One region of the Lysinibacillus sp. CD3-6 genome, then DNA from elsewhere that is predicted to be linked to it. Evidence: predicted binding sites of a transcription regulator. Region 1 holds the regulator's gene; each other region holds the start of a gene.
What was found. The regulator LexA, encoded in region 1, represses DNA repair genes until DNA is damaged. The targets are predictions, from matches to a motif close to CGAACATATGTTCG.
Positions count from the first base shown of each region.

Region 2: a site for LexA is predicted at 5,371-5,384, ahead of recA (recombinase RecA). Genes of this name have one in related genera too.
Region 3: a site for LexA is predicted at 2,693-2,706, ahead of FH508_RS16600 (carbohydrate kinase). Genes of this name have one in related genera too.
Region 4: a site for LexA is predicted at 3,626-3,639, ahead of ruvA (Holliday junction branch migration protein RuvA). Genes of this name have one in related genera too.

Region 1 is NZ_CP085880.1:1,393,365-1,400,948, reverse strand. It holds gene FH508_RS06565 (hypothetical protein) at 1-78, opposite strand, end outside; gene FH508_RS06560 (hypothetical protein) at 333-800, shown strand; gene tkt (transketolase) at 1,125-3,119, opposite strand; gene FH508_RS06550 (DUF896 domain-containing protein) at 3,338-3,571, opposite strand; gene FH508_RS06545 (GNAT family N-acetyltransferase) at 3,757-4,272, shown strand; gene FH508_RS06540 (YneB family resolvase-like protein) at 4,346-5,011, opposite strand; gene FH508_RS06535 (cell division suppressor protein YneA) at 5,008-5,322, opposite strand; gene lexA (transcriptional repressor LexA) at 5,498-6,115, shown strand; gene FH508_RS06525 (gamma-glutamyl-gamma-aminobutyrate hydrolase family protein) at 6,153-6,875, opposite strand; gene FH508_RS06520 (prepilin peptidase) at 6,888-7,584, opposite strand, start outside.
Region 2 is NZ_CP085880.1:1,252,024-1,259,607, forward strand. It holds gene yfmH (EF-P 5-aminopentanol modification-associated protein YfmH) at 1-303, shown strand, start outside; gene ymfI (elongation factor P 5-aminopentanone reductase) at 303-1,031, shown strand; gene FH508_RS05845 (DUF3243 domain-containing protein) at 1,077-1,334, shown strand; gene FH508_RS05850 (DUF3388 domain-containing protein) at 1,561-2,349, shown strand; gene FH508_RS05855 (helix-turn-helix domain-containing protein) at 2,375-3,286, shown strand; gene pgsA (CDP-diacylglycerol--glycerol-3-phosphate 3-phosphatidyltransferase) at 3,335-3,913, shown strand; gene FH508_RS05865 (competence/damage-inducible protein A) at 3,931-5,190, shown strand; gene recA (recombinase RecA) at 5,468-6,532, shown strand; gene rny (ribonuclease Y) at 7,205-7,584, shown strand, end outside.
Region 3 is NZ_CP085880.1:3,333,961-3,341,544, reverse strand. It holds gene recJ (single-stranded-DNA-specific exonuclease RecJ) at 1-21, shown strand, start outside; gene FH508_RS16615 (adenine phosphoribosyltransferase) at 36-548, shown strand; gene FH508_RS16610 (MarR family winged helix-turn-helix transcriptional regulator) at 631-1,083, opposite strand; gene FH508_RS16605 (MFS transporter) at 1,272-2,528, shown strand; gene FH508_RS16600 (carbohydrate kinase) at 2,739-3,830, shown strand; gene FH508_RS16595 (pseudouridine-5'-phosphate glycosidase) at 3,834-4,748, shown strand; gene FH508_RS16590 (RelA/SpoT family protein) at 4,955-7,150, shown strand; gene dtd (D-aminoacyl-tRNA deacylase) at 7,242-7,584, shown strand, end outside.
Region 4 is NZ_CP085880.1:3,357,488-3,365,071, reverse strand. It holds gene pheA (prephenate dehydratase) at 1-335, shown strand, start outside; gene FH508_RS16725 (thiol-disulfide oxidoreductase DCC family protein) at 356-745, shown strand; gene FH508_RS16720 (transcription repressor NadR) at 949-1,482, opposite strand; gene FH508_RS16715 (LysM peptidoglycan-binding domain-containing protein) at 1,625-2,701, shown strand; gene FH508_RS16710 (phosphotransferase) at 2,772-3,569, shown strand; gene ruvA (Holliday junction branch migration protein RuvA) at 3,682-4,302, shown strand; gene ruvB (Holliday junction branch migration DNA helicase RuvB) at 4,321-5,325, shown strand; gene queA (tRNA preQ1(34) S-adenosylmethionine ribosyltransferase-isomerase QueA) at 5,344-6,390, shown strand; gene tgt (tRNA guanosine(34) transglycosylase Tgt) at 6,500-7,584, shown strand, end outside.

The sequences.
Region 1 (7,584 bases):
GCTATTTACATCTTCTTTATTTGAACACCCAACTAATAAGAATAAAAAAAGTAAGAGAAAAAAAAGATTTTTAATCATTTACTATCACCTTTTACATTTTTTTATGCCTTATGATAAAATTTCTTTAAATAATATTATCATATTGAAAGGATTGAGAATATGAAAAAAATATTGTTATCGCTTTTAATAGTAGTTTCCATTTTTGGTTATCAACTGATGTTTTCAGGAAAAATCGCAAATGCACAAGAGAGTTCGAGTTCAATTGAAAAATTATTGATGGGACATCTTTAAGTGAATCCGATTTAGAATCTATTCGTGAAAACGACGAATATATGATAGAACTTACATATGAACAGGCTTTAGAGAGAACGGCTGAAGTTTCTGGGAAGTCAATAGAAGAATTAAAAATGCAACACCCTCCTTATAGTTTCAGAACTCAAGCAGCTTGTGGTTGGATGGAAACAGCAACAACACTTTCTGTCAAAAGTTACAGACCACAACTAATTGTTATCGTTGAAACTTGTCGACACGGTTCTTTTGGCTGGGTAACTCAAAAACAACCTTTTTTACAAGAGTTTAAAGCGGGTAGTAAAAAATTTGACGGAACAATTAAAGTAGATTTGGATAACACAGGATATACTTATGTAGTAGATGGTTCATTCTATGATCACGGAACAGTAAGTCATACTGGTACTACAGGACTTGATGCAGTATTTACTGCAACTTATGCTGTATCTTATGCGAGCAATTGGTATGGAAGCCTTTATACTGGTCTTCAGTATAAAAGAATAATTAAATAAAATTCCGTAGCTTTTGCTACCCTCAGACTGTTGCTTTTTTCACTTTTTCAAAGACACTAAATATATTTTTTGACAAATTGAATATAGGTCATCAAGAACACTCTTTCAATTAAGCGGCTTGCTATGTACATGTAGCAAGCTTTTTTTATATTCATTGCTGCAAAAATTAGCACCTCCCGCAACGGAAATCAACAATGGTAGTCGACTTTATCAATATTTTAAATAAAAAAAGGACTGTAGACAATCTCGAAAATCTCCGAGTTTGTCTACAGTCTTGCCGCAGTGCTCCCTTAGAGCATTGCAGTTTTTTTATGAAAGCTAATCTTATAGCGCTTTTACTTTCGCTACAACATTTTCTACTGTGAAACCGTATTTTTCCATTACTAATTCGCCTGGTGCAGAAGCGCCGAACTTGTCGATAGCAAGAACGTCTCCTTCGAAGCCAGTGTATTTATGCCAACCGAATGATGCACCCATTTCGATTGCAAGACGTTTAGTGACAGCTTTCGGAAGAACGGATTCTTTATATGCTGCATCTTGTTTTTCGAAGCGATCCATTGATGGCATTGACACAACTGCTACGTCCATACCGTCAGCTTTTAATGCTTTTTGTGCTTCAATTGCAAGTGAAACCTCTGAACCTGTAGCAATTAAAATGGCATCTGCCACTTCTTTAGAAGCAGGTGATACAGTGTAAGCTCCTTTTGTAACACCTTCGCGAACTGTTTCGATTGACGCGTCAAGCACTGGTAAGTTTTGACGAGATAATACTAAGACAGTTGGTGTGTTTTCAGAAGATACAGCAAGCTCCCATGCAACTGCAGATTCATTTGCATCTGCAGGGCGTACTACAGAAAGATTTGGCATTGCACGTAATGAAGCTAAATGTTCGATTGGTTCATGCGTCGGACCATCTTCCCCTACAGCAATTGAGTCATGTGTGAATACATATGTCACAGGAAGACCCATTAATGCAGAAAGACGTACAGCAGGACGAACGTAATCTGAGAATACGAAGAATGTTCCGCCAAAGACGTTTAGACCACCGTGAAGTGCCATACCGTTCATTGCTGCGCCCATTGCAAATTCACGCACACCGAACCAAATATTGCGACCAGCATAATCGTCTGCTGAGAAATCGCCTGCGCCTTTCATCGTTGTTTTGTTTGAGCCTGCAAGGTCTGCTGAACCACCGAAGAACGATGGTGTTTTCTTTGCAATCGCATTAATTGCATCACCTGAAGATGAACGTGTTGCTACAGATTTACCTGCTTCATATACTGGTAATTCTGCTGCAAAATCTTCTGGTAGCTTACCATTCATTGCATTTTCGAATTGAGCTGCTAATTCAGGGAACTCCGCTTTGTATGCTTCAAATTTCGTATTCCATGCTGCTTCTGATTGTGCCCCTTGCACTTCAGCGGCTGCATTGAACGTATCGTATACTTCAGCAGGGATTTGGAATGGCTCATGTGCCCATTCGTATGCTGCTTTTGTTAATACAACTTCATCAGTACCTAGTGGCGCACCGTGAGAATCAGATTTACCTGATTTGTTCGGTGAACCGAAACCGATTACTGTTTTCACTTCAATCAGTGTTGGTTTGCCAGTAGATTTTTTCGCTTCCTCGATTGCTTTGTTCACAGCATCTACATCTGTACCGTCAGCAACCTTTAAATAGTTCCAGCCATATGACTCAAAGCGTTTTTGTACGTTTTCAGAGAATGATTTTTCTAAATCACCATCTAATGAAATATCGTTTGAATCGTATAAGACGATCAATTTCTCAAGTTTTAAGTGACCAGCTAATGAAATGGCTTCAGCTGCAACACCTTCCATTAAGTCACCATCGCCACAAAGTGCAAATGTATAGTGATCGACAATATCATGTCCTTGTTTATTATAAGTAGCTGCTAAATGACGCTCTGCCATTGCCATACCAACCGACATGGCAATACCTTGTCCAAGAGGACCTGTAGTTGCCTCTACTCCAACAGTATGACCGTATTCTGGATGTCCTGGAGTTAATGAATCCCATTGACGGAAGTTTTGAATTTCTTCCATTGGAAGGCCGTAACCTCCAAGGTGAAGTAGGCTATATAAAAGCATAGAGCCGTGACCTGCTGAAAGTACGAAACGATCGCGGTTATACCACTTTGGATTAGCTGGATTGTGGCGAAGTTGTTTTGTCCAAAGCGTGTAAGCCATTGGCGCTGCCCCCATCGGTAAGCCTGGGTGACCTGAATTTGCTTTTTCAATTGCATCAATTGACAATGTTCGGATAGCATTAATCGCTAGTTGATCCGCATGTTGAGTCATTATGTTGTGACATCCTTTCTCGTCCTATATATTGTTCTACTACAGTTTAGTAAACATTGTCTTAGAAAACAATGCTTTTGTTATACTATTTAAGATTTATGTCATACTTTATCATCGTTCTGTAACTTGCAATTAAAAATGTAAGAACGAACAACGAATATTATCTAGCAATAACAATAGAAAATTGACTTTTCTAGCACTCGATTAAATGTGACATATTAATTTAAGAATTTATTTTTTTTCGCTTGTTTTACCTTTTCAGGTGTAACATCATTGCCTTCTTCATCAACAATTTTAACATTTTCAATCGTATCACGCATTGATGCTCTAAATGTATCTAAATATTCTTTGCGAAGAGAAGTGCGTTCTTTCGCCTCTTCCTCAGTTAAATTGCCTGCTTTCGCTTTTGCTGCTAATTCATTAATTCGGTTAATTTTTTCTTTTGATAACATTGTTACACACCTTTCAATACCTTTATTACTTCAGTATGCAAAGTATAGCATGGTTTCCCTTAAAATGCAGTTATACCAACCCTTAAAAACACTTCTTAGCCATAATTTACATGACTTCCAGATGTTAGTCGTGTATAACTAATTATACAAGGAAAAAAATATACAATTTACTGGAGGGAAATAAGGTGAACATTACAACTAAGCGATTACATATCCGCAAATTTGAATCACATGATTTACCAGCGGTTTATAGCTATATGTCCGATAAAACGGTAATGCACTACATGCCTGAAGGTGTTCTCTCTGAAGAGCAGGTACAAAAGTTTATAACTGATAATAGCGGAGAGCAAGCACAACATTTTGCTATTGTTTTACATGATCAGCAACAAGTCATTGGTCATCTAGTTTTCCATCCCTACTTTGGCGAACATACATATGAAATTGGTTGGGTGTTGAATCCTGCCTTTTATCGTCAAGGCTATGCTTCAGAAGCAGCGCACGCCCTATTGGATTACGGGTTTACCAAAATGAAGCTTCATAGAATTATTGCAACTTGCCAGCCCGAAAATATTGCCTCCTACCGTGTGATGGAGAAAATCGGTATGCGCCGTGAAGGATACTTTAAAAAATGTATTCCGTATGGTGACGATTGGTGGGATGAATACTATTACGCTATTTTACAAGATGAATGGCTAGCTTAAATGGAAAATTAATTCATACTATCTATCTTATTCAGGAGCGTTTTTACCCATAAAAAAAGACTAGCAGTGCAAATTAATTGCCCGCTAACCTTTCTTGATATTCTTGATATCGCCTATGTACGGTTGCTTTACTTACATCGAAGCCAAGACCTCTAAGTGTCGTAGCAATTTCCTCATAAGTAAAGCCCCGATTGCGAAGCTTCACAATTTCTTCTATCGGCACTTCCTTACGCTCCTGACCATTCGGATTGCCGCGATTGGAAAGGTTGTTTTCAGGACGATAGCCATTTTCTACTGCACGGCGCATGCCACGACGAATTTTCGCATTATGGATTTTACGTTGATATTCCTCAACAATCGCTAAAATTTCGAGCAACATCGTATCCATCTCATTTAATTGTACTGGCCCTGCATCACGCATGGAAAAAACATCTGTTTCAGTTTTTTGCAATAAATGAAGGACAGCCATTCGTGCATTACCACGCCCTAAACGTGTTTCATCCTGCACAAATAATGCATCTATTTCTTTTTCTTTAATAAAATCGAGCATTTCAAGCAATCCTTCGCGCTCAACATCATACCCACTATGCTTATCCAAAAAAACATTTTTCACATCGTAGCTTTGTTCTTTAGCATACCGCAGTAATTCCTCTTGTTGTCGCTCCAATGAAGAACTTTGTGTCTCTTTTTCGGTACTCACACGGCAGTAAATAACTGCCGTTTTTTGTTTATTCATCATCTTTCACTTCTCGCAATTTCAATTGAATTGGTGGGTATCTTATTGTCACCCACTACTGGGATAACGAGTGATTTTCCTGCAACTATTTTCACGCTATGTAATTCGTTCTCGGCTTTCACAAGTTTTATCCAGTCATCCGTACCCATTTTACCACGGTATTGCTCTGCTAACGACCATAAGCTATCGCCATGTTCAATATTAATTTCAGTGTAAGTAATGTCTCCAGGATCAGTTATCACAAGATAACCTGCAAAAAGTAAAAATGCGCCTAATAAAATTGAAATATGTGTATTTTTTTTAAACCAATTCATTCATCATAACCCCTTTTTAGAATGTTTGTTCGGAATGTATGTTCTTATGATAAAGCGAACAGACGTTTTTGTCAAACACTTTTCGAACCTATGTTTGCATAAGTGTTCGCATTCTGCTATACTATTTAGTAAGAAGATAGTAAGAAGAATGATATAAAAAAAGAGGTGAGCAATCATGAAAAAAGTTTCGAAAAGACAAGAGGATATACTAGCATTTATCAAAGAAGAAGTACGTGCAAAAGGTTATCCGCCATCTGTACGTGAAATTGGTGAGGCAGTTGGACTTGCATCAAGTTCAACGGTTCATGGACATTTAGCTCGTTTAGAACAAAAGGGCTTTATTCGACGAGACCCTACTAAGCCACGTGCCATTGAAATTTTAGAGCCAGAAGATTCGATTCAAAAGCAAAGCGTCATCCACGTACCGCTTGTTGGTAAAGTGACAGCTGGATCACCGATTACAGCCATCGAAAATATCGACGAATATTTCCCTTTACCTGATATTTACGGTACTAGTGAAGATCAGCTATTTATGTTAGAAATTATGGGTGAATCGATGATCGAGGCTGGCATTTTCGATGGAGATTTAGTCATCGTTAAACAAAAAGCAACAGCTGATAACGGTGATATTGTTGTCGCAATGACAGAAGAGGATGAGGCAACCGTTAAACGCTTCTTTAAGGAAAGAAATCATTTCCGCTTACAACCAGAAAACGCTACAATGGAACCAATAATTGTAGACCAAGTTTCGATTTTAGGACAAGTTGTCGGCTTATATCGCCGTGTACATTAAGGCATTCTCATACTTAGCAAACAAAAAAGAGAAGCACTCACGCTTCTCTTTTATATTTTAAGCTCTCACTAGTGAAGGCGGCAAAAAGCTTCTGTGCAGCTAAATCGCCTACAATTGCTTGTTCTTCAGGATGCCACTGTACTGCTAAACAAAACGGGTATTCTTCATGAACGAACGCTTCGATTAGACCATCGCTCGATTTTGCTGCAACGATTAGCTTTTCTGCTAATACATTTACAGCTTGATGATGAAAAGAATTCACAGCAATTTTTTCTTCCTCGATAATTGATTGTAACAACGTATCAGGTGTTATCTGCACATAATGTGTTGCTACACCGCGAGCTGCTTGTTGCGTATGTTTTAACAGCTTACTACTATGATATTCGCTATCAATATCTTGGTACAAAGTTCCACCTAGCGCAACATTAAGTATTTGCATGCCACGGCAAATCCCTAAAATCGGCATTTTCCTCGTAAAGGCTGCATGAATTAAAGCAAGCTCGACCTTGTCACGTTCTGGATGTATTTGTCCGAGCTTCGGTAATGGCTCAGCGCCAAATTCAAATGGATGAACATCATGCCCACCAGATAATAATAAGCCATCTGTTAGCGATAAAATTTGTGCTACATCCTCCTCTACCCCAAGTGGAATAATAAGCGGAATGCCACCAGCTTCAATAACACTTTTGCTATAGGCTACATTCAATCTTGACGATAAATCATCCTCTGCAAATGCTGTAATACCAATAATCGGTTTCATCCATATCCCCCCTTACCATAATCCTACATACCAATCAATAATGACATCCCCATAGAAATACACGATAACTGCCGCTAAAGCAATGGATGGTCCAAATGGAATCGGCGTTTTCCGCCCTTGTTGTCGTACTTTAAGCACGAAGATGCTGACAATCATACCAATTACCGCTGCTACAAATAATGTCAATAATGTATTTATTGTACCAAGTACAAGTCCAAGTAAAAAGAATAATTTAATATCGCCACCACCCATACCACCGCGTGATACAACAGCAATACAATATAATATGCCAAAGCCAACAACGGCACCTACGATACTATCCCACCATGGTGTTACAGGCGATAACACTCGCCCTATAGCTAATAAAGGTAAAAAAAACAAAAGCACTTTATCAGGAATAAGCATATACGCTATATCCGAAACAACAAGGATTACTAATAATGAAATGAATACTATCGCTACGAAAAACTCCTCACTAAAGCCCAGTTGCCAATATGAAAAGGCAAATAATACGCCTGTGAGCAACTCCATTAGCGGATAAATCCAGGAAATTTTTTGCCCACAACTCCGACATTTACCTGCTAAAAAAACATAAGACAAAACGGGCACTAAATCAATTGCGGTTAGTTGTCTTTGACAGCTTGTACAATGCGATGGCGGCTTAACAATTGACTCCTTTAGCGGCACACGTAAGCCTACAACATTAAAA
Region 2 (7,584 bases), 140 kb from region 1:
GATGTATTGGAGAAAGCGATTAAAGCCGAATTAGAAAAATACGAAAAAAACGCACAATTTGCAAGTGAAGACTTAGAACGCATTAAGCGTAAAAAAATAGGCTTCTTCTTACGTGCATTAAATTCAATTGAATTTATTGCGAACCAATTTACGCGTTATTCGTTTAATGAAATGAATTTATTTGATGTAGTACCTGTTTTAGAAGAGCTAACAATTGAAGACTTAACGAAAGCGTTTGCGTCTATTCAAGGTGAGTCTCAACAAACTGTATTTAAAGTTTTACCAACAGAGAAGGGCGCCTAGTGAAAAAGTTTGCCCTTATATTAGGTGCATCAGGTGAGATCGGTCGTGCTATTTGCCACAGCTTGGCAGAGGACGGCTGGTCTCTCTATGTGCATTATTCAAACAATGAGCAAATGGCTCAAACATTATGTGATTCCCTTATAAGCCATTTTCCTACTCAGGAATTTATGCTTGTACAAGGTGATTTTACAAGTATAAGAGCGGCGCAAGCGTTAGCTGCACAAATATTTAGCGTACAGGCAATAGTTTTTGCTAATGGTCAAGCGCATTATTCCTTGCTGGAAGACACAACTGTAGAAGATATGGATGCATTATGGCGTGTTCATGTGCAAAATCCAATGCATTTAACGGCTTTATTATCTCCGAAACTACGTACCCATGATGTGAGCTATGTACTTTTTATCGGCTCTATTTGGGGCGAGGCAGGTTCTGCAGGTGAAGCACTATATGCAACGGTAAAAGGCGCACAGCATGCGTTTGTGAAGTCCTATGCTAAAGAGGCTGCATTGTCTCGCATTCGTGTAAATGCTATTGCGCCAGGCTTTATTAATACTTCAATGAATAGCCATTTAAGTGAAGAGGAAATGCAATATATTTTAGACGAGATTCCTTTAGGATTTGTCGGTCAAACAAAGGATGTAGCGGAGATGGTTCGGTTTTATCTATCAGGTAAAGCAGACTATGTGACAGGACAAATCATCCGATTAAATGGTGGCTGGTACATATAATATTTCTTTTTGCACATACTACATGTGTAAAGGAGGAGGAAACATATGACCATTTTAGAAAACTGGCAAAAATGGACATCTTTTTTAGGACAAAACGTAATGCAAGCTGAATCAAGCGGTATGCCGAAGAAAATGATTCAACAGGCTGCTGTCCAAATCGGTGAGTATTTGGCGACTAATGTCGATCCTAAAAATGAACAAGAGCGAGTGCTGTCGGATTTATGGGGCGTTGCCTCTGATGATGAAAAACATGCATTGGCGAATTGTGTCGTAAAACTTGTGCAAAATAAACATGTGCAATAAAAAAAGAGGAGAGCTAATCTCCTCTTTTTTCTATTAAAAATCGATATTAGTACGGAAAAGGGAACGTATGTAAGTCTATTTCCAATACTACCAAAAAAAATTAGTAAGAATTTAAAAATAACGCTATAATTCCATGTATTCTAACTTTCCATTACATAAAAAATCAGCTATGATGGAACTTATAAAAGATTTTTTACGTTAACTAATAGGAAGGGAACGAGTGTGTTTGAGCGATTGGTACTTTGAATATGAAATTCAGGTGAATCGCCCTGGATTATTAGGAGATATTGCTTCACTTTTAGGGATGCTTCGAGTCAATATTATATCAATAAATGGTGTCGATGAAGATCGACGTGGTATGTTAGTGCATACAGACAATGATGAAGCAATTGAGCGTTTTCGTACAATTGTTTCGACAATGGAACATATCCACGTTACTAAATTTCGACAACCAAAACTCCGTGATCGTTTAGCTATCAGGCATGGTCATTATATTCCACGAGATGCAGACGAAAAAAATACTTTCCGCTTTGTACGAGATGAACTAGGGATTTTAGTGGACTTTATGGCAGAACTCTTTAAAAAGGAAGGTCATAAGCTCATTGGAATACGTGGGATGCCTCGGGTTGGTAAAACAGAATCTATTGTTGCGGCAAGTGTTTGTGCCAATAAAAAATGGATTTTCTTATCGTCTACAATGATTAAGCAAACTATTCGTAATAAACTCGCAGGCGATGAATTCAGTGACAATAATATTTTTATTTTGGACGGTATTGTTACAAGGCGTTCCGAGGATGAGCGACATTTGCAACTAGTACGTGAAATGATGAATATGCCATCTATTAAAGTAGTAGAGCATCCTGATATGTTTGTTCAGCATTCTGAATATAAGATTGAGGATTTTGATTATATCATTGAACTACGTCATCACCCAGATGAAGAAATTACTTATGAAATAATGGAAAAAAATCATATGATGTCCGAATCCGATTCATTTGGAGGATTTAATTTTTAATTTGATATTAAAGTAGGTGTTATGAGTGGCAGAATTAGGTACTCGACTGAAAGAGGCGAGACTGTCTAAAGGCTACAGCTTAGACGATTTACAAGAAATAACAAAAATTCAAAAACGTTATTTAGTAGGTATTGAAGAAGGCAATTATTCCATTATGCCAGGCTCGTTTTATGTACGAGCATTTATTAAACAATATGCTGAAGCTGTTGGGTTAAATCCAGAGGAAATTTTAGAGACGTATAAAAGCGAACTACCAGGCACAAAGAACGACCAAGTAAGCCAATCGATGACTCAAACTTCAACTAGAAGAAAAGTTTCAAAAAGCCCTTCAAATAAAATGATGGAGGCTATGCCCAAAGTCATTGTCGGTTTATTTATTATCGTAATCATTGTTGCAATTTGGGTTCTTTTACAATCAAAAAGTAAAACAGGAACAAATGAATATGATGATACAACACCAGTAGTGGAGTACGATAAAAAACCAAAACCAATTGATAGTGAAAAAGATAAAGCCGAAGAAGATAAAAAGGCACAAGCAGATGCGACGAAAGATCAAACAGATGAAACATCAGATGAAGATAAAACTGATAAAACTGAAGAAGAAGTTAAGCAAACGGTTTCAGCAGGAACAATCGAATCAGATGGTGCTACAACATCTTATACGTTAACAGGTGCTGATACATTTAAAATTCGCATTGAAGTATCAGGTCCTACTTTTATTGGTATTCGCGACCAACAACAACAAGAATTACTAGCAGATACGCGTGTTTATAACGCAGGTGAAGTTGTTGAGTTTGATGCAACAGCACAAAACTATGCGCGTATTCGTTTAGGCAATTCAACTCAAGCTAAGGTTTATATTAATGACGAACTTTTAACGTACGCACAGCAAATCGTAACGCAAAATATTGTCGTCAATTTCAATAAAGAACAGTAGTCATCCTATCGATGACTACTTTCTTTCATCATGAAAGGTGTTAGAAAAATGAACATTCCAAATAAAATTACCATTTCACGTATCTTACTTATTCCGTTCTTTGTAATTGTTATGATGTTTGATTTCGGCTGGGGAACAATGAACTTATTTAGTGCAGAAATGCCAGTCCATCATTTTGTAGGAGCTCTTATTTTTATCATTGCATCAACGACGGATTGGGTAGATGGTTACTATGCGAGAAAGTATAATCTTGTAACGACATTTGGTAAATTTTTAGATCCTTTAGCGGATAAATTACTTGTCTCTGCAGCGTTTATTTTAATGGTAGAGCTTGGTATGGCACCAGCTTGGGTGATTATTGTTATTATTAGCCGTGAATTTGCGGTAACAGGTTTACGTTTAATTCTTGCAGGTGGCGGAGAAGTCGTAGCGGCGAATCAGCTTGGTAAGATTAAAACATGGGCACAAATTGTAGCTATTGCAGCTGCTCTTTTACACAATACAATTTTTGTGATTTTCGGTATCCCATTTGATACAATAATGCTATATATTGCATTGTTCTTTACACTTTGGTCTGGATGGGATTACTTCTATCTAAATCGACGTGTATTACTTGAGTCTAAATAAGAAAGGTCTTGTGAATCATGAATGCTGAAATCCTTGCAGTTGGCTCAGAGTTATTACTTGGACAAATTTCAAATACAAATGCGAAATTTATTTCTAATCAGCTTTCTGAATTAGGCATCAATGTCTATTATCATACGGTTGTTGGGGATAATTCAAAACGTTTAGAGGAAGCAATCACTATAGCGGAATCGCGCGCTGATCTTATCATTTTTTCAGGTGGTTTAGGTCCTACAAAGGATGATTTAACGAAGGAGACCATTGCTCGTCATCTTGGGCTAGATCTTGTTATCGATCAAGTTGCATTGTCATACATTGAGCAATTTTTTGCTAAACGAGGCATCGCAATGACAGAAAATAATCGTAAGCAGGCGCTAGTATTAGCAGGTAGCGAGGTGCTAGCTAATCATCATGGTATGGCTCCAGGGATGATATTGACAAAGGATAAACGTACCTACATTTTACTTCCTGGGCCGCCAAAAGAACTGGAGCCAATGTTCCAATTCGAAGCAAAGCCAAAGCTTGGTACAATGTTAAATGATGGCGGAGTCATCGTGTCTCATGTAATGCGCTTTTATGGCATTGGAGAAGCCGAGCTAGAAGTGCGTGTGCAGGATATATTAGATTCACAAACAAATCCGACAGTTGCTCCACTCGCTGCTGATGGAGAAGTAACTTTACGTGTCACAGCTAAGGCGCAATCAGAACAGGAAGCTCAACAGCTGATTGCTGGTAAAGTGTCGGAGATTCGTGCTATTGTAGGAGACTTCCAATATGGCATTAATGATGATTCACTTGCCTCAAAAACGGTAGAAATGTTGCAAGATAATAATTTAACGATTTCTGCAGCCGAAAGCTTAACAGCAGGCTTATTTCAATCAGAGCTAGCTGAGATTCCAGGTGTTGGCAATTCACTTATCGGAGGCGTAGTTACCTATACAGAAGATGCTAAAGTAAAGCAGCTAGGTATCGACCAACAACTATTAGATACTTATGGTATTGTAAGCAGTGAATGTGCTGCGGCAATGGCTAGCGCCGTGCGGGAAAGATTCGGCACGAATATTGGTATTGGGTTAACAGGAGCGGCTGGTCCTACAGCACATGACCATCAGCCAGTTGGAACTGTCTGGATTGGGATTGCTATAGGTGATGAAGAGCCAATAACATATTTACTGCATTTATCAGGTATGCGCAATACAAATCGTTTACGTGCAGTTAAATTTACATTCCATTATTTAATGCAGCAATTAGAAGAACGAGGTTATATAAAACGCTTTTAATTAGCCGCAGCAAGAATGATATAAAAAATGCATGTAGTTCAGGACTAAGATGCAACTATTACTGAGCAGTATGTATGATTGAAAACATGTAGCGCAATTATGATTAGCATAATTGTTTATAGTTGAAAATGGGAATTTGGGTAGGAAAAACTTATCCAAATTTTTATTTTTGATTAAAATCGAATAAATGTTCGCTTTTTTCTTGCGTGTTCTCAAAAAAACAAGTATAGTAGAGATAGACAATAACAGTGAACAGTTTTTCGAAGGAGGAAAATAAATGAGTGATCGTAAAGCAGCCTTAGAACAGGCGTTAAAACAAATTGAGAAGAATTTCGGTAAAGGCTCTATCATGAAGCTAGGCGAAAAAACAGATTTAGAAATTGCTACTTCTTCTAGTGGTTCGCTAGCGCTTGATGCAGCATTGGGTGTTGGTGGATATCCACGTGGACGTATTATTGAAGTATATGGTCCAGAATCATCAGGTAAAACAACAGTTGCGCTACATGCTATTGCGGAAGTACAAGCTAAAGGTGGACAAGCAGCATTTATAGATGCTGAGCATGCATTAGATCCGATTTATGCTCAAAAATTAGGCGTTAATATTGATGAGCTTTTATTATCACAACCAGATACTGGTGAGCAAGCGCTTGAAATTGCAGAAGCTTTAGTACGTAGTGGTGCTATTGATATTATCGTTATTGACTCTGTTGCAGCATTAGTACCAAAAGCTGAAATTGAAGGTGACATGGGTGACTCTCACGTTGGTTTACAAGCTCGTTTAATGTCTCAAGCATTACGTAAGCTTTCAGGTGCTATCAATAAATCAAAAACAATCGCTATTTTCATTAACCAAATTCGTGAAAAAATTGGTGTTATGTTCGGTAATCCAGAAACAACACCTGGTGGTCGTGCGCTGAAATTCTACAGCTCTGTCCGTTTAGAAGTTCGTCGTGCAGAAGCGATAAAACAAGGTAATGACATTATGGGTAACCGTACAAAAATTAAAATTGTAAAAAACAAAGTAGCCCCACCATTCCGTACAGCAGAAGTAGATATTATGTACGGTGAAGGTATCTCAAAAGAAGGCGAAACTGTCGACTTAGGTGTTGAATTAGACATCGTTCAAAAAAGTGGCTCTTGGTACGCTTACGGTGATGAACGTCTTGGCCAAGGTCGAGAAAATGCAAAACAATATTTAAAAGAAAACCCTGCAGTTTTAGAAGAAATTGCAAATAAAATTCGCTCTTCTTATGGCATTGCAGCACAATCGTATACAATTGCAGCACATGATGATGAAGAAATGGATGAAGAGTTAATGCTTCTTCTTGAAGATGAAAAATAATAGACATCGTTCTTTCTTCTAACAAACGTTAGAATGATTCTGAGGGCGGCAACTTCTCAGGGAACGCACGCACGTAAGACGTAATTTACTACCGATAAGAGAAGGTTGTGGCTTACGCGGAAAGCGTCCGTACGCAGTAAAAATGAATGATGGACGTTCTCTATAAGCTAAATCGTTCTCACTCTTTTAGAGTGAGAACGATTTTTTTGTCTTCATTACTAGATAAATAGAATGAAGTGAGCGTTTAATTAATTAGTTAGTAAACGTCATTATAGAATTTTATATGTAGAATTTTGTAAAAAAGTGACTGATTACTAGCTTAGAAATAAACTATATGTTTATTTGTAAAGAAAGTTAAAATAATTGTATTAAGATGACAGTGATTGTGGTAATAATTGTATTATAACCTTCGTCCTGATAAAAAGAATTTTCATCTAAGAAGGTATTTTTTCTAGCTCAAAAGTAATAGTTAATATATACATCTAATGGATATGACTTACTTTTTTTCTTGTGGATAGGCGAACAGATGCCCGTCTATCCTTGACAGAGCTTGAGGCTAGCTATACAATTAAATATGTATAATTTCTGAATTATGACTTTAAAATAGGCAGTACAATTTTTGTATGCGCCGACTGAACCTGTATTACCCAAATAGCAAGAGGAGGTGTTCATATGGATGGAATTACTATCATCTCCGCTTTGCTTGGACTCATCGTTGGTGCCGCTGTTAGCTATATCTACATGAAAAAAGTGAATGACTCAAAAATCACTGGTGCTAAGCATGTCGCTGAAACAATCGTTGAAGAAGGAAAACGAGAAGCGGAGGCATTAAAGAAAGAAGCACTACTTGAAGCCAAAGATGAAACTCACAAATTTCGCACTGAAGCAGAAAATGACATTCGTGATCGTCGTTTAGAACTTCAAAAACAAGAGAACCGTTTATTGCAAAGAGAAGAGAATCTTGATCGCAAGGATGATGCTCTGAATAAGAGAGAAGCCGGCTTAGAGCGTAAGGAACAAGCTCTAGCTGAAAGACAACAGCATATTGAACA
Region 3 (7,584 bases), 1.9 Mb from region 1:
TATGCGAATACAATTTCGTAGGAGGAGCAAGAACTATGGATTTAAAGCAATACGTGACAACAGTTGAGAACTGGCCAAAAGAAGGCATTAGCTTCAAAGATATTACAACAATTATGGATAATGGACCAGCTTACAAATATGCAACAGACCAAATCGTTGAATACGCTAAAGAAGTTGGCGCAGAAATTATTGTAGGTCCTGAAGCTCGTGGCTTCATTATTGGTTGCCCAGTTGCCTATGCACTAGAAATTGGCTTTGCACCAGTTCGTAAACCAGGAAAATTGCCACGTGAAGTAATTAGTGCCGATTACGGTTTAGAATACGGTAAAGATACATTAACAATGCATAAAGATGCCATCAAACCAGGTCAAAAAGTGCTTATTTGTGACGACTTATTAGCTACTGGTGGTACGGTAGAGGCAACTGTTCGCTTAATTCAACAATTAGGTGGAGAAGTTGTTGGCTGCGCATTCCTAATCGAGCTAAACGAGCTAAACGGTCGTGCAAAACTTGGCGATTTAAGCGTAAAAACATTAATTCAATACTAATAAATGAAAAGGCTGTCCCATATATTGGGACAGCCTTTTCATTTATTGAGTGCCAGGCACCCAAACAATTTGAAAAATACCGTTATTCGTAGGATTTCAATACTTTTTGCATTTTTTTAAGTGTTTCATAAAAGTCTTTATATTTGTCGAGGCCAATATCTTGAATAATTTTTTCTTGTATATCCATCCAAAGAGGCGTTGCTTCCTTTAGCTTTTCAATACCAATAGCCGTTAAGGAAATGATTTTTGTTCGACCATCTTGTGTATCACGAGTAACATCCACATAGCCGTTTTTCTTCAATAGATTGACATTACGGGTTATCGTTGTCTGATCAAGTAATAGAATATCACCTAGTTGACTTACTGAAACTGCTTGATGGCGGGCGATATTTGCTAGCATCGAGTATTGAGTAACTTTTAATTGAGTAGGTTCAAGTACTTTATCATATAGTTGCGTTACGGCCCTAGTCTTTTTTCTAAGATTTGCACATACGCAAATTTGAGTATAGTCAATGTCTGTGTAATTTCTCTCCATAACTAGATCTCCTTTTCTTTTTTCGTTATATTACATTGTACCACTAAAATGGAATTATTTTCTTGACATCTAAATTAACAAGTCATTATTATATATGTATATACATATATTTTTAGCATAACGGTTTTCTAAACTTTTTTCATTTAAAAACATTCGTTTTACATTTTTCAAGAAATGTAGGTGGCGTTATGAAACGTATTCATTACAGTTGGTTTATTTTAACGATAACATTTTTCTCAATTATTGTAGCAGGCATTACTTTATCTTCATCAGGTGTTTTTATTGGCCCGTTTGAACATGAATTTGGCTGGGACCGATCGGTAATAGCAATGGCATTTGCTATCAGTCTTTTTTTATATGGAATTTCTGGTCCATTTATGGCAGCATTACTCGAAGTTCTTGGATTAAAGAAAATGATGCTAGCTGCTATGACAATATTAATGATAGGTATATCGCTTACATTGTTAATGCAACAAGCATGGCAACTAATTATAATTTGGGGCTTTATTATTGGGCTAGGTGCGAGTCTCTTTTTAACCGTTTTAAGTCCCTTTGTAGCGAATCATTGGTTTGAAAAAAGAAGAGGGCTTGCTTTAGGGATATTAACGGCCAGTACTGCAACAGGACAATTAGTTCTTCTGCCAATATTAGCAATGATTATCGAAAAATCCTCATGGCGATGGGCAATTGTTTTAATCATGGTGTTAAGCGCCATTATGTTTTTCATTATTTTAGTGTTTATGAAAAATAAACCGAAGGATGTTGGAGTTCTTGCGTATGGACTTGAAGAGGAAAAAACGGAAAGTGTAATAGTAGAAAAGAAAAACCCAATCATTATTGCTTTTAATGGTTTGTTCACTGCGGTGAAAGTGAAAGAATTTTGGCTTTTAGCAGGTAGTTTTTTTATTTGTGGATTATCAACGAGTGGTTTAATTGGTACGCATTTTGTATCGTATTGTATTAGCTTCGGTGTTCCATTAGTAACGGCAGCTTCGTTTTTATCGTTTATGGGCATATTTAATTTAGTTGGAACAACATTATCAGGCTGGTTATCTGATCGCTTCGATAATCGCTGGTTACTGTTTTGGTATTATCTTTTAAGAGGAGCTTCTCTCGTTTTATTGCCGTATGCATTAATGCAAGGTTCGCTCACATTGCTTATTATTTTCACTGCGTTCTATGGATTAGATTGGATTGCCACTGTACCGCCTACAGTTAATATTTCAAGACAAATTTTTGGCACGCAAAAAAGCGGTATTATTTACGGTTGGATTTTTGCATCCCATCAGGCAGGTGCGGCAGTAGCAGCGTATGGTGGAGGTCTAATTTATAAATTTTTCAATTCGTACACATGGGCATTTTTCTTAGCTGGTGTATTTTGTGTTTTAGCTAGCCTGTTTGTCATCATAGTGAAAAAACAAACGCTGAATAAACTAGCACATTAAAATATAAATCATTGCTCTGATTGTAATGAACAGAGTGAATTGAACATAATAGTATAAACGACATAAAAAGTACAAATAGTATGCTAGGAAGTATTCTAGCGTGCTATTTTTTTGCCGTAAAACCAGTTAGGTAATTGTGAATAAGAGATATGTTTGACAATATTCAAACAAAAGTTTATAATGTAAACAAATATAATAAAAGGTGATGCTATGAATGAAAGAGAACAAGCGGTACTGGCTTTAATTCGTAAAAATCCGTTTATGTCTCAGCAAGAGATGGCAGATAAGATGAATCTGTCACGTCCAGTACTTGCAAACTTAGTGTCGAGCTTAACGAAGCAAGGAAAGATTGTTGGCCGTGCTTATATTTTACCTGAGGAAAATGAAATTATTTGTATCGGCGGGGCTAATCTCGATCGGAAATTTCATGTAAGAGGGACCGTGCAATTAGGAACTTCTAATCCTGCTAGCTCCTCATTTAGTGTAGGTGGGGTTGGTCGTAATATTGCGGAAAATTTAGGTCGACTTAATCATGAGGTGACGTTACTCACGACAGCTGGAAAGGATGCGGATTGGCAAGTAATCCAAGAAGCATCAGAATCATTTATGAATTTACGCTATGTCGAGCAGTTACCAGATGCTTCAACTGGTTCCTATACTGCGATTATGGACGAGCAAGGTGAACTTGCATTAGCTGTTGCAAACATGGAAGTTTATGATTTGTTATTGCCAAGTTTATTGAAGAAATATGAGCCAATGTTGATGAATGCAGGCTGCTTTATTATGGATTTAAATTGCCCGAAAGAAACGGTCGCTTACATCCAACAAGTAGCGATTGCGCGAGCTATTCCGTTTGTCATTGTACCTGTATCTTCACCAAAAATGAATCGATTACCAGATACATTGCAAGGGGTTACATGGTTTATTTGTAACACAGATGAAGCAGAAACAATCGTTGGTCATAAAATTGAAACCGATGCAAGCTATGAAAAAGCTATTCAAAAGATTCTTCAATTAGGTGCCGAGCATGTCATTATTACGGCAGGTAGCAAAGGTGTCTATGCTGCATCTGCAACTAGTACACCAAGTCATTTTGCTGCTAAGGAAATAACTAAAATTGAAGATGTAACGGGCGCTGGTGATGCTTTTGTAAGTGCTGTCATCCATAGTTGGTTAAGGGGACAATCTCTTGATGTTTGTATTGATGCAGGCTTAACAAATGCTAAAAATACACTGGCATCCCCGTACACAGTAAGACCTGAATTATCAGAAGAATTGTTAAAGAGTGAAATGGAGGAATAACACATGAAAGAATTCATCGTATTATCAGAAGAAGTAAAAGCTGGACAAGCAAAAGGACTACCAATTGTTGCATTAGAGTCAACAATTATCTCACATGGTATGCCGTATCCTCAAAACGTACAAACAGCACGTGAAGTAGAGCAAATTATTCGTGACAACGGTGCAGTGCCTGCAACGATTGCGTTAATTGACGGTAAAATTAAAATCGGTTTATCTGACGAAGAACTAGAAATGTTTGGGAATGCACAAGGTGTTGCTAAAACATCTCGCCGTGACCTAGGCTATTTATTAGCGACGAAAAAATTAGGTGCAACAACAGTTGCTGCAACAATGATTTGTGCAGAGCTTGCTGGCATTGAAATTTTCGTTACAGGTGGTATCGGTGGCGTGCACCGCGGTGCTGAAACAACAATGGATATTTCAGCTGACTTAGAAGAATTAGCACAAACAAATGTTGCTGTTATTTGTGCGGGTGCTAAATCAATTTTAGATATCGGTTTAACACTTGAATATCTTGAAACAAAAGGTGTACCTGTTGTAGGTTATGGCACGCCAGAGCTTCCTGCATTCTACACACGCCAAAGTGGATTTGATGTAAACTTTAAGCTTGATACACCAGAAGAAGTAGCAGCAATGTTACGTGCTAAATGGGATTTAGGTTTACAAGGTGGAGCAGTGATTGCAAATCCTATTCCAGAAGCAGAAGCGCTTGAGCACGAGTTTATCACTAGCATTATTGAAAAAGCGTTACAAGAAGCTGAAGAAAATGGAATTCAAGGTAAAAACGTAACGCCATTCTTACTTGGCAAAGTAAAAGAATTAACAGAAGGTAAGAGCCTTGATGCAAACATTGCATTAGTGAAAAACAATGCAGTAGTTGGTGCGAAAATTGCGGTTGCTTACAACAAAGCAAACTAACTAGTAAATGAAAGACCCTTTGTGAAGCTGATTGACTTCACGAAGGGCCTTTTTATCTATAATAATGTATTTTTAACCCATTAATACGAAGTGTTCACGATATTATCTAAACTATATGACACAGTCCCTTTACAATCGACCTCTATTTTTTATACAATTAAGTTTATATCTAATCTGAAAAATTTGACGAGCAAGGTGGACATGTTATGGCGAAAGAGCAAATTTTGACTCCTGAGGACGTTTTTGATTTAGTCAAATCCTACATGAATGAGGAAAATGTCGCATTCGTGAAAAAAGCATATGAATTGGCAAGAAATGCGCATATTGAGCAATTCCGTAGCTCTGGTGAACCGTATATTATTCACCCAGTGCAAGTTGCGGGTATTTTAGCTGAATTACAAATGGATCCAGAAACTGTAGCAGCAGGCTTTTTACACGATGTTGTGGAAGATACGGAATTTACACGGGATGATTTAGTCCGTGAATTTGGCGAGGAAGTAGCAGTGCTTGTTGACGGAGTAACGAAGCTTGGGAAAATAAAATATTTATCGAAGGAAGCACAACAGGCGGAAAATCACCGCAAAATGTTTGTAGCAATGGCTCAAGATATTCGCGTCATCTTGATTAAGCTTGCTGACCGTCTGCATAATATGCGCACGTTAAAGCATTTACCTGCTGAAAAGCAACGCCGTATTTCGAAAGAAACTCTAGAAATATTTGCACCGCTTGCACATCGTCTAGGGATTTCGACAGTAAAATGGGAGCTGGAGGATACTGCACTTCGATATTTAAATCCACAGCAATATTACCGTATTGTCAGTCTAATGAAGAAGAAGCGGGATGAACGTGAGGCTTATTTAGACAATGTCATGGGGGAAATGAAATCTCAATTGTCTGAAGTTGAAATTGATGCGGATGTTTATGGTCGACCAAAGCATATTTATAGTATTTATCGTAAAATGGTGCTACAGAAAAAGCAATTTAATGAAATTTATGATTTATTAGCGATTCGTGTACTTGTTGATAGCATAAAAGATTGCTATGCAGTGTTAGGAATAGTCCATACTTTATGGAAGCCGATGCCTGGGCGTTTTAAAGATTATATTGCAATGCCAAAGCAAAACTTGTATCAATCATTGCATACGACCGTTATAGGGCCATATGGCGACCCATTAGAAGTGCAAATCCGCACAAAAGAAATGCACAAAATTGCGGAGTACGGGATTGCAGCACACTGGGCATATAAAGAAGGTAAAAAAATTGATATTGAAAAGCAAAATGTCGATCAAAAATTAACGTGGTTTAGAGAAATATTAGAATTCCAAAATGAATCATCTAATGCAGAAGAGTTCATGGAATCATTAAAATTTGATTTGTTTTCTGATATGGTGTACGTATTTACACCTGAAGGCGATGTTATTGAATTACCTGCTGGTTCTGTACCTATCGATTTCGCATACCGTGTGCATTCAGAAGTCGGCAATCGTACAATCGGAGCCAAAATCAATGGTAAAATGGTACCGCTTGATACCCCATTAAAAACTGGTGATATCATTGAAATTTTAACATCGAAACAATCATTTGGTCCGAGTCGTGACTGGCTTAAAATCGCACAATCATCGCAAGCGAAAAATAAGATTAAGCAATTTTTCAAGCGTCATCTTCGTGAGGAGAATATCATCAAAGGTAAAGAGATGATTGAAAAAGAAATTCGTTCACAAGATTTCGATATGAAAGAAACGATGTCCTCGGAAAACTTAAAACGTGTTTGCGATAAATTTAATTACACGAATGAAGAGGATTTATATGCGGCAGTTGGTATGAATGGTATTACGGCACAACAAGTTGTAAATCGTTTAGCTGAAAAACGCCGTAAAGAGCGTGAACAAGAAGAAGCGCTTGAAAAAATCGAACAAAAAATGAAAAATCCAATTCCACAAAAACGTACAGAGTCAGGCGTTATTGTAAAAGGCATTGATAATATGCTTATTCGACTATCACGTTGCTGTACACCTGTTCCTGGTGATGACATCGTCGGCTTTATTACAAAAGGTCGGGGTGTTTCAGTACACCGTGCGGATTGTCCAAATATCCAAATTGAGGATGAGCAGGAGCGTATAATTGAAGTGGAATGGGAGCATGGCCTTACACCAGAGAAAAAAGAGTATCCTGTTGATATCGAAGTTTCTGCCTTTGATAGACCTGGAATATTAAATGAAGTCATGCAAATCGTTAGCGAAACAAAAACAAATATTTTAGCTGTAAGTGGCCGTGCAGATCGCGATAAAATTGCGACTATTCATCTTACAATTTCTATTTCAAATATTTCACATTTGCATAAGGTTGTTGAACGCATTAAACAAACACCCGATATTTACTCTGTGCAACGTGTAATTAATTAGAAGAGCAAAAGATAACATATGCATACTGGAAAGGCACTGCAGTTAAAACGACAGTGGGCACAGATTTTGATAGATTGAGGGGTTAAACATTATGAAAGTAGTTCTACAGCGTAGTAAGGCTGCATCTGTAACGGTCCAAGGAGAAGTTACAGGTGCGATTGATAAAGGCTATGTGCTTCTCGTAGGTATTACCCATGAGGATACGGCAGAGGACGTTGCATACCTTGCCAAAAAAGTCGCTAATCTACGCTTATGGGAAGATAGTGAAGGGAAAATGAATCATTCCATTTTAGAGCATGGTGGGGCAATCTTATCTGTATCTCAATTTACTTTGTATGGAGATGCAAAAAAGGGCAATCGTCCGAGCTTTACAAGTGCAGCAAGACCAGAAATCGCTGCACCGTTATGGGAAGCTTTTAATGATGCTTTACGTG
Region 4 (7,584 bases), 2.0 Mb from region 1:
CTCGTTTCTTTGTGTTATCTAAGCAAAATAAACGATTACCCCAGGAATTATCAGATGGGCAAGCTAAAACAACATTTATGATTACGTTACCGACAGATCGATCAGGGGCATTACACCAAGTTCTTTCCGTTTTTGCGTGGCGACAATTGAATTTAAGTAAAATTGAATCACGCCCATTAAAAACAGGTCTTGGTGATTATTTCTTTATGATTGATGTTTTAGCTGATGAAAAAGAACCAATGATGCGAGGTGCTATGGAGGAGCTAGCGGCACTTGGCTGCAAAGTGAAATCGCTTGGTACATACTTTACGTATTTAACATCAGACGAAGGCTAAAAGATTTAGGGGGTGCGAAAATGGGTGGTATTATATTGTTCGATGGTATTTGTAATTTCTGTAATAGCAGTGTACAATTTATTATTAAACGCGATCAAGCTGCGTTTTTCAAGTTTGCCTCTATTCAAAGTGAAGTTGGGCAAGCACTACTTGCACAATACAATGTCCCTGCAAATATAGATAGTGTAATTTACATTGAACAAGGTACTATTTATTTTGAATCAACAGCAGCACTTAAAATTTGTCGCCGTTTAGATGGCTTATGGCCAGCGTGCTACGCGTTTATTGTGATACCTCAATGTATAAGAAATACGGCATATAAATTATTTGCCAAAAACCGTTATTACCTTTTCGGTCAAAAGGAAGCATGCCTATTACCAACACCTTCACAACGACAACGTTTTCTTTAAATATGGTGTCAGGCACTCAAACAATTTTGAAAATTTTATTACTGTCCAAGTAAAAATCCACGGAAGCCAGTCGGGACCACACACTGTAAGACGCAACAAGCCACGCATATCATAAGCGAGGGTTGCGGCTTACATCGTGCCCGCCGAATGCTAAGTGGATTTTTATGTTATAGAAAGTGATATATCCTATCCATCATCATTGTTTATTGATCTGAGACAAGGTATCCCTTCTTTTGCAAGGATTGCTCAATTAAATCTAAAATATCAACAGAAGGTGCTGTAATAACATGAAGATGAGTGCCACCTGTAAGCGCAGATAAATAGTTTGCCTGAGTGTCATTTACACGTTGTACGAATTTTTCAACTTCATGACGATTCGAGACCATAATCGAAGCGGTAAGCTCTCCGTAAATCGGATGCTCTACAATGACATTTTTAACCGTTCCACCACAATCTACAATTGTTAACAATTCGTCTTTGGCATCTTTGGGTGTGTGGAAACATGGGATTGTCCGTTCAACAGTTTGACTGAGCTGCTCTTGGTGCATATAAATATAACCTTGGCTTGTTGCAATAATAGGTTCATTTCTAGCCTTTAATAATGTCATATCATTTACGATGACTTGTCTAGAAACATTTGCAAATTTAGCGAAGTCTGTCCCAGTTATCGGTGTGTTGCTTTTTTTTAACAGTTCTAAAAGTTGCAGTCGGCGTTCCTCGCCTAACATTTTTTTCATAAAAGATCACCTCTGCCATGTAATAAAGGAATAGTTATTCCTTAAGCATTAGTGTACCATGAAGCATTTCCACCATGCGTAATTTTTTGTATCCAAATGAAACATTGAACATATGATACGTAGAGAGGAAGGGAGGAAAAAATTGCGTATTCATATTGTTCAAAAGGGAGATACATTGTGGAAGATTGCGAAAGAGTACGGTATTTCGTTTGAGGATTTAAAACGACTCAATGCTCATCTTGCCAACCCTGATTATATTGTTCCGGGCATGGAAATTATTTTGCCTGAAAAAATAAACATGGAACCACATAAAGGAACACATAAGGAAACACAAAAAGAAACACATAAGGAAACACAAATGCATAAAGAGATGCCAACTCAAACAAAGCCTAAGGAAAGTGTTAAAAAAGAGGTGCAAAGACCGATGCCAGTGCCACCACCTATTGTTATTCAACCACCAGCACCGATGCCTATGCCAGAACCACAGATGATTCCAATACCGTTTCCAATGCCAATGCCGATGCCACAACAACAGCAACCGATGTGGGTGCCTCAGCCAGTAGAACTTAGCTGGAATCAACAATTAGTAATGCCGCAAGTGCAACAACCAGCACCCCCACCACCACCAGTAGCACAACCAGCACCGCCGCCACCACCACCGCCAGCACCAGCACCAGCACCACCGCCAGTTCATATGGTACCACATATGCCAATGGTACCTCATTGTTCTAGCTGCCATCAGCCAATGCATCATCAAATGTGGTGGCATATGCCAATGCATCCACAAATAGATGCATATGCAATGCCACAGCAACAAATGCCATATGCTATGCCGCAACAGCCAATGCCAACATATGTAGAAGGTGCGAATTTCTTAGAATCGAGCTCATCACCATTCTTTAATGAGCCACAAATGCAGCCTCAATTTGAGCAGATGCCAATGATGCCGATGGGTCAAACTTGTGGTTGTGGCGCACAACATGGAATGGGTCAAACTTGCGGATGTGGCGCACAGCACGGAATGGGTCAAACTTGCGGATGCGGTGCACAACATGGAATGGGCCAATCCTGTGGATGTGGTTCACAACCAGTAATGATGCCGAATTGGCAATATGACCATGGTCACTGCCCACCGCCATGCCCGCCACCATGTCCTTCAACTGGACCATGGGTTTCACCGAACTTTTTCCCAGGCGGGATGACGCCTTATCGATGGTAAAAAAGCGTACATTGTTGAGGAAGTAAAGCCGAATATTTGGAAGTATAAATATCGATCCAATCATTATTTTGTGAAACGAGCAAAGCAGTTAGAAATAGCAGATAAGGTGAGGGTCATTCATCGCCAACTTGGGCGAATAGAGCCCTCCCTCGTCCTGCCTTTAGTAAAAAGTGATGATGAGCAACTTATCGTTCAAATGTGGCAAGAGGGAAGCCACAGTGCGAATTTCGCACATAAAAAAGATAGAGAACAATCTTTAAAGCTATTAAATACGTTACATGATACAAATCAAAAAATTGCGTGGCAACGAGTGCCAGGTCTGTATACCTTCTCACAGCTATTAAAATGGCAAATGCGTCATATCCGTTTTAAAAGTAGACGAAATGAATTCAGAACATTTTTAACGAGAGAAGAAGTGGATCAAATCATTCATTTTAGTGAAAAGGCTTTGCAGTTAATGGAACAAGAAAATGTGCCAGAAAAAGATCTTACGTTGCTACATGGTGATGTTGTACATCATAATTTCTTATGGTGTTCAGATGGAGAATTACGTTTAATCGATTTTGATCTTGCTCATCTTGGTGAAGCCGATGATGAATATATATTATGGCTGCATCGTGTATTGCCAGCAGTAGATTATAATATTGATAGTATTTTAAACGAATTACCAGACCTTCAACGATTAGATATGAGAAAGTTACATCGTTTAAAGTTTCCAAATGAGTTATTGAGAGAGTGGCTTTTTGCTGTAGATTTGCCATTAGAACAACAGCTAGTATTTTTAGATTATTTAATACCGTTTACGAAGCGAGCCCTAACATACTGGCCAAAACTGTGGTACGATATTGATAGAGTGATGAAGAAATGACCGTCCCCGAGGCGGTCATTTTTGCATGTGAACGGTACTATCGCCATTTATATAGTCGAGCATTCGTTCGCTATATGCTATAATCGAAGACGATGAATGTGAGGGATTTTACATGTATGATTATTTAAAAGGACAAGTAGTGCGTATTACGCCTGAGTATATTGTGCTTGAGCAACAAGGGATTGGCTGGCAGTTGAATACACCTAATCCATTTGCATTTCGTGCGTCCGCTGTCGAACAACAAATTTATGTACATCTACATGTTCGAGAAGATGCACAAATGCTATATGGCTTTCCGAATTTAGATCAACGAGAGCTGTTCCGTAAATTAATTTTAGTATCAGGCATTGGACCAAAAGGTGCGCTTGCGATTTTAGCGACTGGCAACCCACAACAAGTCATCAGTGCCATCGAACGAGAAGACGAAGCATTTTTAGTGAAATTTCCTGGTGTGGGCAAAAAGACAGCACGCCAAATGATTCTAGATTTAAAAGGCAAACTTGGTTCATTAATGGACTCAATTGAGTTGCCTAGCACTGAGGATGAATTACCGTTATTTGGCGTTAATCCGTATAAGCATGAACTCGAAGAAGCCATTCTAGCATTAATGGCGCTTGGCTATTCGGAAAAAGAACTTGATAAAATCCGACCGCTTCTCGAAGATAATGACAAGCTGGAAACAACAGATGCCTATATGAAACAGGCATTACAGCTTCTACTAAAATTAAAATAATGAAAGGGGGGCACGTACATGTCAGAGCGCATGATAGCAAGTGAAGCAGGCAGTTATGATGAACAATTTGAATTATCTTTAAGACCGCAACGATTAGCTCAATATATTGGGCAGCATAAGGTTAAAGAGAACTTACAAATTTTCATTGAAGCGGCGAAGCTTCGGCAGGAAAGTTTGGATCATGTACTATTATATGGTCCTCCTGGATTGGGAAAGACGACATTAGCCGCGATTATTGCAAATGAAATGAATGTTAATGTTCGTATGACGAGTGGTCCTGCCATTGAACGTCCAGGAGATTTAGCCGCGATTTTAAGCTCACTGGAACCAGGAGATGTTTTATTTATTGATGAAATTCATCGTCTTCCTCGTGCCATTGAAGAGGTACTATATCCTGCAATGGAGGACTTTTGTTTAGACATCGTTGTTGGAAAAGGCCCTGAAGCACGTTCTGTCCGTCTAGATTTGCCACCCTTTACACTTGTGGGAGCAACTACAAGAGCGGGGGCGTTGTCAGCGCCACTCCGAGATCGATTCGGTGTCTTGCTTCGTCTTGAATTTTACGATGATATATCACTAGCTGAAATTGTAGTTAGGAGCGCACATTTATTTGACGTCAATATAGAACAAATAGCCGCAGGTGAAATGGCAAGGCGCTCTCGTGGTACACCTCGTATCGCAAACCGTTTACTTAAACGAGTGCGAGATTATGCACAAGTGCTTGGAGATGGTATGATAACGGAGGACCTTGCCAAGCAAGCGCTAGAACTTTTACAGGTTGACCCTAGAGGGCTTGACCATATTGACCATAAACTTGTGACCAATATGATTGAGCGCTTCCGTGGTGGCCCAGTAGGCTTAGATACACTTGCTGCCTCCATAGGTGAAGAACGAGTGACGATAGAAGATGTGTACGAGCCTTATTTAATGCAAATAGGCTTTATTCAACGTACACCGCGTGGACGTGTTGCAACGCATCTTGCTTACGAACATTTTGGATATGATTATCCACAACAATCATAAAAGAAGGAAGTTTTTTTAATGCGTGTAGAAGATTTTGATTTTGAATTACCAGAGGAGCTCATCGCACAAACGCCACTTGTCGATCGTACGGCAAGTCGTTTAATGGTCGTGACACCAGGCTCAGAAAAAGTTGAGCATCAGCATTTTGCTCATATATTAGAGGAGCTTCATGCTGGAGACTGTCTTGTTTTAAATGATACAAGAGTATTACCAGCACGTTTAATGGGTGTGAAAGAGGAAACTGGCGCACATATCGAAGTATTGCTATTAAAGCAAACAGCAGGTACTGATGAATGGGAAACACTTGTAAAGCCAGCAAAGCGTGTTAAAGTGGGGACAGTTGTAACATTTGGAGACGGTTTACTAACGGCTACTTGTACAGCTGAACTAGATCATGGTGGCCGCATGTTTGTATTTAAATACGACGGTATTTTTTATGAAATTTTAGAGCAACTTGGAGAAATGCCATTGCCTCCTTATATTCGCGAAAAACTAGATGACAGTGAACGTTATCAAACTGTATATGCGAAAGAGCGTGGCTCGGCAGCAGCCCCAACAGCAGGTCTTCATTTTACGCAGGAACTATTAGAACAAGTTCGTGCAAAAGGTGTGGAAATTGTTTTTATAACGCTACATGTTGGTCTTGGCACATTCCGTCCAGTGAGTGTGGACTCTATAGAAAATCATGAAATGCATGCTGAATTTTATAGTGTAACAGAAGAAGCAGCTGCTACAATCAACCGAGTGAAAGCAAATGGTGGTAATGTGATAGCTGTTGGTACGACATCTACTCGTACGCTCGAAACAATCGGCTCTAAGTATGGAGAAGTACGTGCAGAGCAAGGTTGGACATCTATTTTTATTTATCCAGGCTATAAATTTACGGTAGTAGATGGGTTAATTACAAACTTCCATTTACCGAAATCGACATTAGTAATGCTCGTTAGTACACTTGCGACAAAGGATACGATTTTAAGCGCATATAATCAAGCGGTAGAAGAAAAATATCGCTTCTTTAGCTTTGGAGACGCAATGTTTATACGTCCGAGTACAATTCGTAAATAATGTTTTATAAACATTTAGGCAGTTGAATGTTAACATGGATTCTTCTATGAGAAGAATCAAAAAATCGGAGTACTGTTTTTACTTTAGATAAGAGAGGATTTATTATTTTATGACACAACCAGCAATTCGGTATGAACTACTTCATACATGTAAGCAAACAGGAGCACGACTAGGTATTGTGCACACACCACATGGCTCTTTTGAAACACCAGCATTTATGCCTGTGGGGACTCAAGCGACGGTTAAAACGATGTCTCCTGAGGAATTAAAAGAAATGAATGCGGGCATTATTCTTTCAAATACGTACCATTTATGGCTTCGTCCAGGTAATGATATTGTCAAAGAAGCAGGTGGCTTGCATAAATTTATGAACTGGGATCGCCCAATTTTAACGGATTCAGGTGGCTTCCAAGTGTTTTCATTGAGCCAATTCCGTAAAATTGAAGAAGAAGGTGTCCATTTCCGTAATCATTTAAATGGAGATAAGCTGTTTTTAAGTCCAGAAAAGGCAATGGAAATTCAAAATGATTTAGGTTCAGATATCATGATGGCATTTGATGAATGTCCACCTTACCCAGCGACATATGACTATATGCTGAAATCAGTAGATAGAACGACACGTTGGGCAAAGCGATGCAAGGAAGCGCATGCTCGTCCAGAAGATCAAGGCTTATTCGGTATTATTCAAGGTGGGGAATTCGAGGAATTACGTCGTCGCTCTGCGGAAGCGCTAGTAGAGCTTGATTTTCCTGGTTATGCAATAGGAGGCTTATCAGTGGGCGAACCTAAAGATGTGATGAACCGAGTGTTAGAGTTTACGACACCGTTAATGCCAACTAATAAGCCACGTTATTTAATGGGAGTTGGATCTCCAGATTCTCTTATTGACGGCGCTATTCGAGGAATTGATATGTTTGACTGTGTACTACCAACTCGAATTGCACGTAATGGAACATTAATGACGTCTGAAGGCCGTTTAGTCGTGAAAAATGCAAAATATGCACGTGATTTCGGTCCAATCGATCCAAACTGTGATTGCTACACATGTAAAAACTATTCTCGCGCATATGTGCGTCATTTAATTCGTACAGAAGAGACATTCGGTATTCGTTTAACTTCTTACCATAACTTACATTTTTTACTGAAGCTTATGGAGCAAGTGCGTGATGCTATTCGTGAGGATCGCCTAGGAGA